Regions from separate parts of the Terrisporobacter hibernicus genome, predicted to be linked through region 4. Evidence: riboswitches for the same ligand, from Rfam matches in the RefSeq annotation. Region 4 holds a riboswitch; each other region holds the start of a gene.
The links. A riboswitch is a leader RNA that binds a small molecule or an ion and turns the genes downstream of it on or off. The one in region 4 is predicted to bind S-adenosylmethionine.
Positions count from the first base shown of each region.

Region 1: linked by a shared signal. The riboswitch ahead of JW646_RS02475 (methionine ABC transporter ATP-binding protein) and the one ahead of JW646_RS13840 (MetQ/NlpA family ABC transporter substrate-binding protein) in region 4 are both predicted to bind S-adenosylmethionine.
Region 2: linked by a shared signal. The riboswitch ahead of metK (methionine adenosyltransferase) and the one ahead of JW646_RS13840 (MetQ/NlpA family ABC transporter substrate-binding protein) in region 4 are both predicted to bind S-adenosylmethionine.
Region 3: linked by a shared signal. The riboswitch ahead of JW646_RS05710 (Na+/H+ antiporter NhaC family protein) and the one ahead of JW646_RS13840 (MetQ/NlpA family ABC transporter substrate-binding protein) in region 4 are both predicted to bind S-adenosylmethionine.

Region 1 is NZ_CP081135.1:504,033-507,250, reverse strand. It holds gene hydE ([FeFe] hydrogenase H-cluster radical SAM maturase HydE) at 1-297, opposite strand, end outside; gene JW646_RS02480 (hypothetical protein) at 900-1,478, shown strand; SAM riboswitch class I at 1,565-1,668, shown strand; gene JW646_RS02475 (methionine ABC transporter ATP-binding protein) at 1,758-2,723, shown strand; gene JW646_RS02470 (methionine ABC transporter permease) at 2,716-3,218, shown strand, end outside.
Region 2 is NZ_CP081135.1:2,014,332-2,017,549, reverse strand. It holds gene recD2 (SF1B family DNA helicase RecD2) at 1-356, opposite strand, end outside; gene metK (methionine adenosyltransferase) at 497-1,690, opposite strand; SAM riboswitch class I at 1,794-1,901, opposite strand; gene yyaC (spore protease YyaC) at 2,107-2,616, shown strand; gene mreB (rod shape-determining protein) at 2,691-3,218, opposite strand, start outside.
Region 3 is NZ_CP081135.1:1,189,593-1,192,810, reverse strand. It holds gene JW646_RS05715 (flavodoxin domain-containing protein) at 1-864, shown strand, start outside; SAM riboswitch class I at 968-1,074, shown strand; gene JW646_RS05710 (Na+/H+ antiporter NhaC family protein) at 1,177-2,496, shown strand; gene JW646_RS05705 (undecaprenyl-diphosphate phosphatase) at 2,743-3,218, shown strand, end outside.
Region 4 is NZ_CP081135.1:2,854,753-2,857,970, forward strand. It holds gene JW646_RS13830 (amino acid ABC transporter permease) at 1-315, shown strand, start outside; gene JW646_RS13835 (amino acid ABC transporter ATP-binding protein) at 334-966, shown strand; SAM riboswitch class I at 1,061-1,166, shown strand; gene JW646_RS13840 (MetQ/NlpA family ABC transporter substrate-binding protein) at 1,410-2,216, shown strand; gene JW646_RS13845 (PH domain-containing protein) at 2,367-2,990, shown strand; gene JW646_RS13850 (sensor domain-containing diguanylate cyclase/phosphohydrolase) at 3,067-3,218, opposite strand, start outside.

The sequences.
Region 1 (3,218 bases), 1.7 Mb from region 4:
TTTATATCCTAAATCTGCGCATTCTATAATTTGCTTTAAATCTAGTCGATACCTAGAAATATTCTTGTTTGAACATCTGATACCGCAGTAGTAGCAATCATTTTTACAGTAGTTTGTAAATTCGATCAAACCCCTCATATATACCTTATTATCATAAAACTTCTTTCTAGTTGCTAAGGCTTTTTTACATAAATAATCAATTTCATCACTCTTAATATTATCAAGTATATAGATGATCTCACTTTTACTTAGTGAATTTTCATTATATAGTTTGTCAATTAACTTTATTATATTCATATTTTCCTCCCAATATTTTCATATAAACTCAACAAATAATGCTGAATTTTTAATTAAAAAAGAGACAACAAAAGTACGTAACTAACTATTATTTTAAGCAAAATAAAGTCAATTTTAATCTAATAAGGTCCACTTATAATTTAAGAAAATACAACTTTAAAATAAAAAAACTTTTCTCAAAAGTAATTAAACTAATGAAAGAAAAGTTAGTATTTTTGTAAATAAAGTTATGTATTGATATAAACTAATTTCCTTACAGATCAGTAAATACTTTTCTGGTAGGTAGCAAATTTTTATTAAATTATATCTAAAGAAAATCTCTAAATACAATGATTAAAAACATATATACAAAAAGTATAATATGAAAATAAATAAAAAGCCATAATTATTTAAAAAATCAGCTATTAAATTTAGATGAAAAAACAATAATAGACTTAATTATAAAAAATAATACAATTATAAAGCCTTGAATAAAAATAAATATTACAAATACTACCTAATTTTATAGTGGTTATTTTTTGAAAATATTTATTTGCAAATAAAAAAAATAAAAATTGAGATAATAATAATTAAAGACATAATTCAAAATGGAGGATAAAAAAATGAAAAAAATTGTAACCGTAGCTTTATCTTTACTTCTACTTTGTTCTGCAGTGGCTTGTAGTAACAAAACTAATACTAACACTAACAATGAAACTAAGGATGAGGTAGCAGATAAGACATATTTAAACACTTATACAGGATTATACGACAAAAACCTTGAAACATTATCTGACTATAACATGTATACAGATGTTAATACAGTAACTAACACTTATAAAGAAAAAGAATATCCTGGTAATGAAAAATACTTAAATGATGTAAAAGCTGCTTACAAAGATAGCAAAGAAAAAATTCAAGCATTTGTAGATGGATTAAAAAATGATGGAAAAACTGAAGATGCAGAATTAAAGAAAATGAATGAAAGTTTAATTGCTGAGGGTGAAAAATCAATAAAAGATATAGATGCTAAAATAGCAAAATTAGATAAAATATCTAAAGATGATTATAATAAAACACAAGATGAATTTATTAAATTAGTAGATGATACAGTAAGAGCTGGAGAAAATGTTACTAATAATTTCGTAAAAATGTTAAAAGATATGGACACAAAATTAGGAATCACTAGAAAAGCTAAATAATAAAAAATTATTAATGAAAATAAAAAAATGATTGACATTTGAAAAGAAAATGATTAATATTTATAACATAATAAAAATTAAAAAGACTCTTATCAAGAGAGGTGGAGGGACTGGCCCTATGAAACCCGGCAACCAGTACGTTTGTACATGGTGCTAAATCCTGCAACTATTTTTAGTTGAAAGATGAGTATAAATTAGTTATTTAGCCTAAGTTTATACTTAGGCTTTTTTTAATACCATTTTTAGACAAAATTAAGAGGCTTTTGAGGGGGAAATAATATGATACGAATATGTGAAGTGAATAAACATTATGGAAAAACAAAAGTTTTAAATGATATTAATATGCATATAAAAGAAGGTGAGATATTTGGCATAATAGGCCATAGTGGAGCAGGAAAATCCACATTACTAAGATGCATAAATAGACTAGAAACTTATGAGGATGGAAGTATAACAGTACAAGATAGAGAAGTGAAAAATTTAGATGAAAGAGAGCTTAGGTTTTTAAGAAAAGATTTGGGCATGATATTTCAACACTTTTCACTATTGGAAAGAAAAACAGTATTTGAAAATGTATCTCTTCCGCTAGAATGCTTTAAATATTCAAGAAATGAAATAAGCAAAAGAGTAGATGAACTTTTGTCATTGGTAGGAATTCAGGATAAGAAAAATATGAAACCTAGAAACCTAAGTGGAGGTCAAAAACAAAGAGTTGCCATAGCAAGAGCTTTAGCACTAAACCCAAAAGTACTTTTATGCGACGAAGCCACTTCAGCTCTAGATCCAAACACAACAAAATCCATATTAAGTTTATTACAAGATATAAACAAAAAACTTAATATAACAATAATTATGGTTACTCACCAAATGGAAGTAATAAAACAAATTTGCTCTAGAGTGGCTATTATGGAAAATGGAGAAGTGTTAGAAATAGGAGATACAGAAGAATTATTTTTAAAAAACTCTAAAAATTTACAAAAACTAGTTGGAGAAGATAATATTGTACTGCCAAAGGGAACTAATATAAGAATAATATTCCCAAAAGAAATTTCTAATGATTCCATAATAACTTCCATGGCAAGAGATTTGGATATAAATTTCTCTATTATATGTGGAAAGTTAGAAAAATACGGAGAAGATATACTTGGGTCATTAATTATAAATGTGGATAATGATAATAGAGAAAAGATAAAAGATTATCTAAATTGGAAAAAAGTTAGATGGGAGGAAATCATAAATGAATAAAACAAGCTTATATACTTACTTAACTGAAATACTTGGAGATGCTTTGCTTCAAACATTATACATGATAATTGTGCCTACTGTAGTAGCTACAATCTTAGGATTTATAATGGCCATAATATTAGTGGTTACAAAGCCAAAAGGACTTAAGCCAAATAAAGTAATATACAGTATTTTGGGGTTTATAGTAAACATGGTTAGAAGTTTTCCATTTATTATTTTACTAATAGCATTAATTCCTTTCACAAGATTTATTGTGGGAACGTCTATTGGAGAAACAGCAGCCATAGTTCCTATTACTATAGGTGCTGCTCCATTTATTGCAAGAGTAATTGAGAATGCATTAAATGAGGTAGATGAAGGGTTAATAGAAGCTGCAAAATCTTTTGGAGCTACAAGTTTACAAATAATATTCAAAGTTATGATAAAAGAGGCAATGCCCTCAATAGTATCTGGAATTACTTTATCAATAATTTCCATATTAGGATGTACTGCTAT
Region 2 (3,218 bases), 840 kb from region 4:
GTTAATCTTTCTGGAGTATTTTGAATAATATCTAAAGTATCAACACTAAATTTATCTACTATTCTTTTAGCCATTTTTTCGCCTATTCCATGTATCATACCCGAAGATAAATAAACATAGATACCCTCAAGAGAAGATGGTGTAACAGGTATAAAACTTTGCACCTCAAATTGAGATCCATAAATTTTATGGTTTACCCATTTTCCTTCTATTTCTATGCTTTCTCCTACAGACAAAGTTGGCATACATCCTACAATAGTTATTTCATCATTTTCATTGGCTAAAGAGGCTATGGTATAACCATTTTCTTCATTTTTAAAGACTATATCACTAACCATTCCTTGTAATTTTTCCATTTCAATTCTCCTAAAATCATTTATTAACGCCTACTTATAATTATTAGTATTATAAATATATTTTATGTTATCACTTAATGTAAAAAAAATAAAGAGCCGTATTTTATACAACTCTTTATTATTTATGTTAATCATTAAAATTATTTTATTGAAGATTGTTCTCTTAATGCTTCAGCTTTATCAGTTCTTTCCCATGGTAAATCCACGTCAGTTCTTCCAAAGTGACCATATGCAGCTGTTTGTCTGTAAATTGGTTTTCTTAAGTCTAAGTCTCTTATTATAGCACCTGGTCTTAAGTCAAAGTTTTTATTTATTAATTCAACTAATTCAGCTTCAGAAACTTTTCCAGTTCCAAAAGTGTCTACAAATATAGATAAAGGTCTAGCAACGCCTATAGCATAAGCTAACTCTATTTCACACTTATCTGCAAGTCCAGCAGCTACTATATTTTTAGCAACGTATCTAGCAGCATATGCAGCAGATCTATCAACCTTAGTTGCATCTTTTCCTGAGAATGCTCCTCCACCGTGTCTAGAATATCCGCCATAAGTGTCTATTATTATTTTTCTTCCTGTTAAACCAGTATCTCCTTGTGGTCCACCTATAACAAATCTACCTGTTGGGTTTATATATATCTTAGTTTCATCATCTAATAAATCTGCTGGTATAACTTCTTTTATTACTAACTCTATTAAATCTTTTCTTATAGTGTCATTATCTACATGTTCACTATGTTGAGTAGATATTAATATAGTATGAACTCTTACTGGCTTATTTCCATCGTACTCTACAGTAACTTGAGTTTTACCATCTGGTCTTAAATAATCTACAGTTTTATTTTTTCTTATTTCTGTTAATCTTCTAGATAGCTTATGTGCTAAAGATATAGGTAATGGCATTAATTCTGGAGTTTCATTACACGCAAACCCAAACATTATACCTTGATCTCCTGCTCCTATAGCTTCAATTTCTTCTTCCGTTTGTTCTCCACTTCTACTTTCTAAAGCTTCATCAACACCCATAGCTATATCTGATGACTGCTCATCTATAGCAGTTATCACAGCGCAAGTTTGACTATCAAAGCCATATTTAGCTCTTGTATATCCTATTTCCTTTACTGTATCTCTAACTACTTTTTGTATATCTACATAAGCGTTTGTAGATATTTCTCCTGCTACTAATACTAATCCTGTAGTAGTTATTGTTTCACAAGCTACTCTTGATAAAGGGTCCTTCTCTAATAAAGCATCTAATATTGCATCTGAAATTTGGTCACACATTTTATCTGGATGACCTTCAGTTACTGATTCCGATGTGAATAAATGTCTTGACATTGTATTTCCTCCTTTTATTATCTATTTTTGTCAATTTGGGTAAAAATAAAACCTCTTCTTTAACAGAAGAGGTTAATTATCACATAAAAATTATAATTAACTAACCTCATCTCTCTAACGTTTCCGTTAAGTAGGATTTAGCACCGTTCCCCAATATGGGAGTGGTTGCTGGGCTTCACAGGGCCTGTCCCTCTGCCTCTCTTGATAAGGTGTAATCACGATTACACATATATTTTATTATTACTTTTAACAAGTATATGATAACCCTTTTTTTTTATAGTGTCAAGATTTTATTTATTTTAAGAACACTATTTAAGCTTTCATCATATGATTATGTATAAGTGATTTTATGTTGATTAAAGTTATGTATTTTTTTATTATGTAGTTCATATATTTTTGAAGGGAGGTAAGTTCCTATGTATTTAGCCAAAGTGCATTACAAAAAAGAAAATGTTATAGAAATATTAAGCTTAATACTCAAAGATATAATTAATGAAAATACCGTTGTTATTTGTATAGGAACAGATCGTGCTATAGGAGATGCTTTAGGTCCTTTAGTCGGTACTATGCTTAAAAATAGCGACTTTAAATACCCAGTTTACGGTACCCTAGATAATCCTATTCATGCCTTGAACATATATGAATCTTTTGATCAAATAAAAGAAAAGCATCCTAACAGTGAATTCTTAGCTATTGATGCCTGTTTAGGTTCTATAAATAATATAGGAAACATTCAAATTAGAAAAGGACCAATTCTACCAGGTAAAGGCGTAGGTAAAAAACTCCCGCAAATTGGATCACATTCAATTGTAGGTATTGTAGATAAAGTAGATGAAAATAATAGATTTTCATTTAATAATGTTCGACTTCATTTTATTTTAGAATTGGCTGAAACTATTGCTCTATCAATCTTACTCTCCACCTAAATAGAGTCATCTGTGTACTTATATTAAAAAGGGCTGTACATACTAATTAAAATTATTATGACAGCCCTTTTATACTATTTTTTATTTCTTCTCTTAAATGTTCCGCCAGTTTCTAGTAAATCTAATGTGCTTAATGATGAACCTGTTCCTCTTGCAACACAAGATAAAGGCTCGTCGGCAACTATTACTTGAATTCCTGTAGCTTCCTCAATTCTCTTATCTAAATTTTTTAATAAAGCTCCCCCACCAGTCATCACTATACCAGACGTACTTATATCTGCTGCTAATTCAGGTGGTATTTTTTCTAATACAACTCTAGTTGTAGCTACGATTTGCTTTATACATTCTTCTAATGCTTCCGCTATTTCTTGTGAACTAACTTCTATAGTTTCTGGTAAGCCTTTTATTATGTTTCTACCGCTTATTTTCATAAATTGTTCTTCACTATCTTTCATAGCTGTTCCAATTTCTACTTTTAGCTTTTCTGCACTTCTCTCCCCTATAAGAAGGTTATGCTTTTTCTTAATATACGCTACTATGGCAGCATCAAACTTATCTCCGCCTATTTTTATTGAGTCACTAACTACCGCTCCTCCAAGAGA
Region 3 (3,218 bases), 1.7 Mb from region 4:
AAATCTTTTGACATTATTGATGCACCAAGTGATATTAAGTATTATTCTAACATTGTCTTAGTGTTTTCTTTGTATGGACAAAATAGTTGCGAAAAAATTTTGAAATATATAGAAGAAAACAAAATAGACTTTAGTAAGAAAAGAGTAGCCTTAGTATGTATAGGACTAAATAAACCAGATGGATTAAATGAAATTGCTAAATTGAAAAAAATTGTAAATAATGAAAATATTTTTTGCGAGTTTATAAAGGGTGAAATGTTTATAAATAAGCTTAATACTGATGATAAGGAAAAGATAAAGTCATTTTGTTCCAAAGTGGGGATACCATTTGGTGACTTAGGTGAATATGATGAGAAAAAAGCCTTGGAATTGGGTAAAGACTTAAGGGAATATTTTAATACACCTAAGTTTATACCTCCGGTTAATATAACCAAAAAAGAAATTGAAGCTTTTCTTATAAATAAAAACACATGTACACTTGCTACTGGATATGGAGACTTTGTAAGAGCGACACCTTTAGAATATGAGTATTATGATGGAAATATTTATATAATTAGTGAAGGCGGTTTAAAGTTTATAGGACTTTCAAAAAACAATAAAATATCTCTTTGTGTATATGAAGATTATAAAAGTATGAACAATTTATGTGGATTGCAAATAAGTGGAGAAGCGAAAATTATAAAACCTTGGTGTGATGAATATATAGATGTACTTAGTAGAAAAGATCTTAAGGTAGAAAATATATCAAAATTACCTTTTGATATGAATGTAATAAAAATTGTACCAAGTAAGTATGAATTTTTATATTCTAAATTTAAAAATTTAGGATTTGACTCAAAACAAATTTATATACCTGAGAAATAGTTTGTGCTTAATATGATATATTAGAATTTTTTAATAATAAAAAGTTGACAGTAGATAAAAAATACTCTAGTATTATATTAATTAATAAAAATAAATATTTACTTACTTATCAAGAGTGGTGGAGGGACAGGCCCTATGATACCCGGCAACCGATATATATTTATATATAAAAAGGTGCTAAATCCTGCAGCGAAGGCTGAAAGATGAGGAATAACATAGTTTATAAAAGCTTGAGATTATTCTCAAGCTTTTTTTAGTATGGAAAATAAAATTTAAACTGATAGTAAGTATTATAAGGAAGGGAGAATAATTATGAGTAAGGAAAGACAAAAAGGTAGTGCATTGGCATTATTGCCACTAGTTATATTTTTGGTTTTATTTATTGGAAGTGGAGTTATAAGTGGAAATTTTTATAAAATGCCTACTTTAGTAGCTTTTATAATTTCAACAGCAGTAGCATTTTTATTTAATAGAGAAGTTGATTTTAACAAGAAGATAGACGTATTTTGTAAAGGTGGAGGAAATAAAGATATTATTTTAATGCTTATAATATTCTTATTTGCTGGTGCTTTCAGTGGTGTATCAAAAGCCATGGGTGGAGCTGATTCAGTAGTAAATTTAGGTTTATCAGTAGTACCAGCTAACTTATTAGTTACAGGATTATTTGTTATAGGATGTTTTATATCAATATCTATGGGAACATCAGTAGGGACAATAGCTGCAATAGGACCAATAGGTGTAGCAGTCGCTTCAAAAACTGGAATACCAGTAGCTTTAGTTTTAGGTGCAGTCGTAGGTGGTGCGATGTTTGGTGATAACTTATCAATGATATCTGATACAACAATTGCAGCAACTAGAACTCAAGGTTGTGAAATGAGAGATAAGTTTAAAGTAAACTTCTTAATAGTGCTGCCAGCAGCAATAGTAACCATAATATTGTTAACTGTAATGAGTAGAGGATATGTAAGCGTATCAAATGAAGCGTATGATTATGAATTATTAAAAGTTTTACCATATTTATTTGTACTTATTGGTGCCATTCTTGGAGCAAATGTATTTTTACTTCTTGGTGGAGGAGTAATATTTGCAGGAACAATAGGCATAATAACAGGATCATTAGATTTATTTGGAGTAATAACAGCTGTATCTGAAGGAATGGCGGGAATGTTTGAACTTTGTATGATATCTGTAGTAGTTGGAGGAATGGTTGAACTTATTAAGTTTAATGGAGGAATTGATTTTGTACTTGATTTTATACAAAGTAAAATTAAAAATAAAAAAGGTGCTGAATTTGGAATAGCAGCATTAGTTAGTATTGTAGATTTATGTACTGCAAATAACACTATAGCCATAGTAATGGCTGGACCAATAGCTAAAGATATAGCAGATGAATATGAAATAGATTCAAAAAAATCAGCTAGTATATTGGATATATTTTCTTCAGTATGGCAAGGTATAATTCCTTATGGAGCCCAACTATTAACAGCAGCAGGTTTGGCTGGTATATCACCATTTGCAATAATTGGTTACTTACACTATCCAATATTAATGTTTGTGTGTGGTATAGTTGCTATAGGATTTGGTCTTCCGAGACTTAAAAGTAACAAAGGAAATTCAGAAAAAATAGCATAGAAACTACCTAATATAGGAAAAAAGTTATCTGAAATATTTTAGATAACTTTTTTTAAATAAGGGTAGTTTTAGAGGATATTTTAAAGTAATTAAATTTTTATACTTACTATTTTGTGAATTTATTACAAAATGGTAAGTATAAAATTATGAGGCTAAGTCATACTTTATATGGTATACTAGAAAAGGACCTAATATTAATTAGGATTTTTTTTATTCAAATAAAGAAAATATAAATGAGGTGAAAACATGGAATGGATAGAAATATTTAAAGCCATCATATTGGGAATTATTGAAGGAATTACAGAGTGGCTTCCAGTAAGTAGTACAGGCCATATGATATTAGTTGATGAATTTCTACAATTAGGTATGTCGCCAGCTTTCAAAGAAATGTTCTTTGTAGTTATACAGCTTGGTGCCATAATGGCTGTTGTAATTTTATATTGGAAAAAGATTTTTCCTTTTAAATTTGATAGAAAACCATTTGTACAAAAAGACATAATTATTATGTGGATTAAAATAGTAATTGCTTGTATTCCTGCAGCAGTAATTGGATTACTATGGGATGATCAAATAAATGCGCTATTTTATAATTTCCAAACAGTAGCTACTATGCTTATCATATTTGGTATTTTATTTATAGTAGTTGAAAATCATAACAAAGGTACAAGACCTAAAGTTACAAACATGAATCAACTTACATATAAAATGGCTATAATCATAGG
Region 4 (3,218 bases):
ATAGACAAGGGTCAATATGAAGGTGCTTTTGTACTAGGATTTAGTAAATTTGAAATGTACAGAAAAATAATTTTTCCACAAGTCATAAAAAGAGTGTTACCTGCCATGTCTAATGAAGTAATAACTTTAATTAAAGACACTGCTATAGTTTATGTAATAGGGTTAAATGATATATTGAGAATCGCTCAAATATCACAAAATCAACAGGCAAGTATAGTTCCTTTAATAGAGGCTGGAGCAGTGTATTTAGTTTTAATTGGAATTTTGACAATTATGTTTAAAAAAATAGAAAACAAGTATGCGTATTATAGATAAAAAGATGGGAGAAAAATTATGTTACAAGTAAAAAATTTAAATAAATCCTTTGGAAATAATAAAGTACTAAATAATATAAATTTTGAAGTAAATAGTGGTGAAGTATGCGTACTTTTGGGAAAATCAGGTGTAGGGAAAACTACAATTCTTAGATGTATAAATGGTCTTGAAGATTTTGATCATGGAGAAATAATATTAGATAATTGTGTAATGAGAGATAAAAGTCATATATTAAAAAATAGAAATAAAACAGGAATGGTATTTCAAAATTTTAATTTATTTCCACATATGTCTGTTTTAGAAAATATAATATCAGCTCCAGTAAATGTTTTGAAAAAGCCTAAGGAAAATGCAATAAAAGATGCAAAAGAAATTTTGAAAATGGTAGATTTAGAGGAAAAAATAAATTCTTATCCTTATGAATTATCTGGAGGACAATGTCAAAGAGTTGCCATAGCAAGAGCCTGTGCATTAACACCAAAAGTACTTTGTTTTGACGAACCAACATCAGCATTAGATGTGGATTCAATAAAAAAAGTTTCAAAAATAATAAAAAATTTAAAGTCAAAAGGCATGGCAATCTTGATAATAACTCATGATATAGGATTTGCTAATAATATTAAAGATAAAATAATAAAAATAGGAGACTAATATAAAAAATAAATAAAAATATAAAAAATAAATTATATAATTTACTTTGAAAAAGAATGGTGTTACTATAATTATCAAATTAAAAAATAAATATCTCTTATCTAGAGTGGTGGAGGGACTGGCCCTATGAAACCCGGCAACCAGTATATTTTTATATACATGGTGCTAAATCCTGCAGTATATTTGCTGAAAGATAAGTATAAATTCGTTATTAAAACTTGAGTTTATACTCAAGTTTTTTTTATTTACTAGAAAAATACATTAGTTTTGAATTTATACAAAATTTATAAAAAAGAGAATATAAACAATGCAAATCTTAAGCAGCATAGTTGTCTTAATTGGTAACGAAAATATTTCGTTGGCGACATGAAGTGTAGTGCCCACCCAGTGACTTAATTAAAGCAGATTTTTATTTTATTACAAATTTAAGGGGGAACATTATTATGAAATTAAAAAGATTATTAAACTTAGCACTAAGTGCACTACTATGTGCATCCTTAGTTGGATGCTCGAATTCATCACCTGAATCTAAAGAGGATAAAACAATTAAAGTAGGGGCTACATTAGTTCCTGGTGGAGAATTATTAGAAGAGTTAAAACCACTTATAGAAGAAAAAGGGTATAAGTTGGAGGTTTTAACATTTAATGATTATGTACTACCTAATGAATCATTAAATAATGGAGAAATAGATGCAAATTTATTTCAACACAAACCATATTTAGATGAGGCGGTAAAGAGCAAGGGCTATAAAATAATGGCAGGATCTAAATTATATGTTTGTCCAGGAGTGTTATATTCTAAGAAAATAAACTCTATTGATGAATTTAAAAGCGAAGATAAGATTGCAATAAGTGATAATGCTGCTTCAGCATCAAAATCTTTAAGATATTTGGAGGGTGAAGGATTAATAGCTCTAAAAAAAGGTGATATAGTTGGAGTCAAGGATATTACTAAAAATCCGAAAAATTTAGAATTTGTTCAACTAGATGTTGCACAAATTCCTCCAGCATTAGAAGATGTTACAGCTGGATTTGTTGATACAACTTACGCCATACCTGCAGGTCTTAGTGCAAAGAAAGACGGAATTTATACAGCACCTATAAATGATGAATATGCTAATTTACTTGCATATAGAATCGAAGACAAGAATAGGGAAAAAATAAAAGTGCTTGAAGAAGTTCTTACATCTGATAAATGCAGAGAACTTATAGAATCTAAATATAATGGAATTGTAATACCTGTATTTTAAAGTAAACATAGTTATATAAATGATATATATAATAATACATTTTCATGAAATCTGCTCCAGAATTAATTTTAAAATTATCATGATTGAATAGAAATCCTAAAATGATATAATATATAAATGTAGTAAAAATCAAATAATTTGGAGGACAATATGGCAGGAAATATATTTGGAAAAATGGCAGCAGATACATTAGGTCTATCTGATATAGGAAAGATAATAGATCCAAAGGACTTTAACAAAGTTGATGGAGATGATTATATAATGAACGAAGATGGGGAGAAAATCTACTTTGTTATAAAATCAAAATCAGATGAGTATGTATTTACAAATAGAGGATTAATACATGTGGATGGTGCATCTGCTGTAAGTAAAAAAAGAGTAGTAAAAAGACATGAGTTTCGTAGTGAAAATGTTCACTCGGTAACACTAGAAACAGCAGGAACAGTAGATTTAGATGTTGAAATAAAATTTAGTTTTGCAGATAATTATTTCAGTATAGATGTTGATAAAAAACAAATAGAACAATTAAAAGATTTATATAAAGCTTTATTTGAGATTGGCAAAATACAGCATAAAAATAGACAGTCATATGAATATGGAATGAAAAGCCTAGACATGGCAAATGATGCTGTAAGTAGGTCTCGTATGGAGGGGAATACTGCCAATATGATAGAAGAAATTACTAAGTTTAATTTTAGCTGGATGAGCGATATAAGAGAAAATTACAATAATAAAGATTTTGGATATGTTTTTGAAAAATATATAAATAATTAATTAATAAATAAAATCTAAAGAATTAGAAGTAATCTAAAAATACTATAGAATACAATTTAAAAATGATATAGGGGAATTATTCCTCTATATCATTAATATATTCTATGAAATAATGTACTAAAGTAGGATCAAATTGTGTTCCAGCGCACCTTTGTAGCTCTTTTATAGCCTCATTTTTACTCTTTGTATTTTTATAAGGTCTATTGTTAGTCATCACATCAAAAGAAT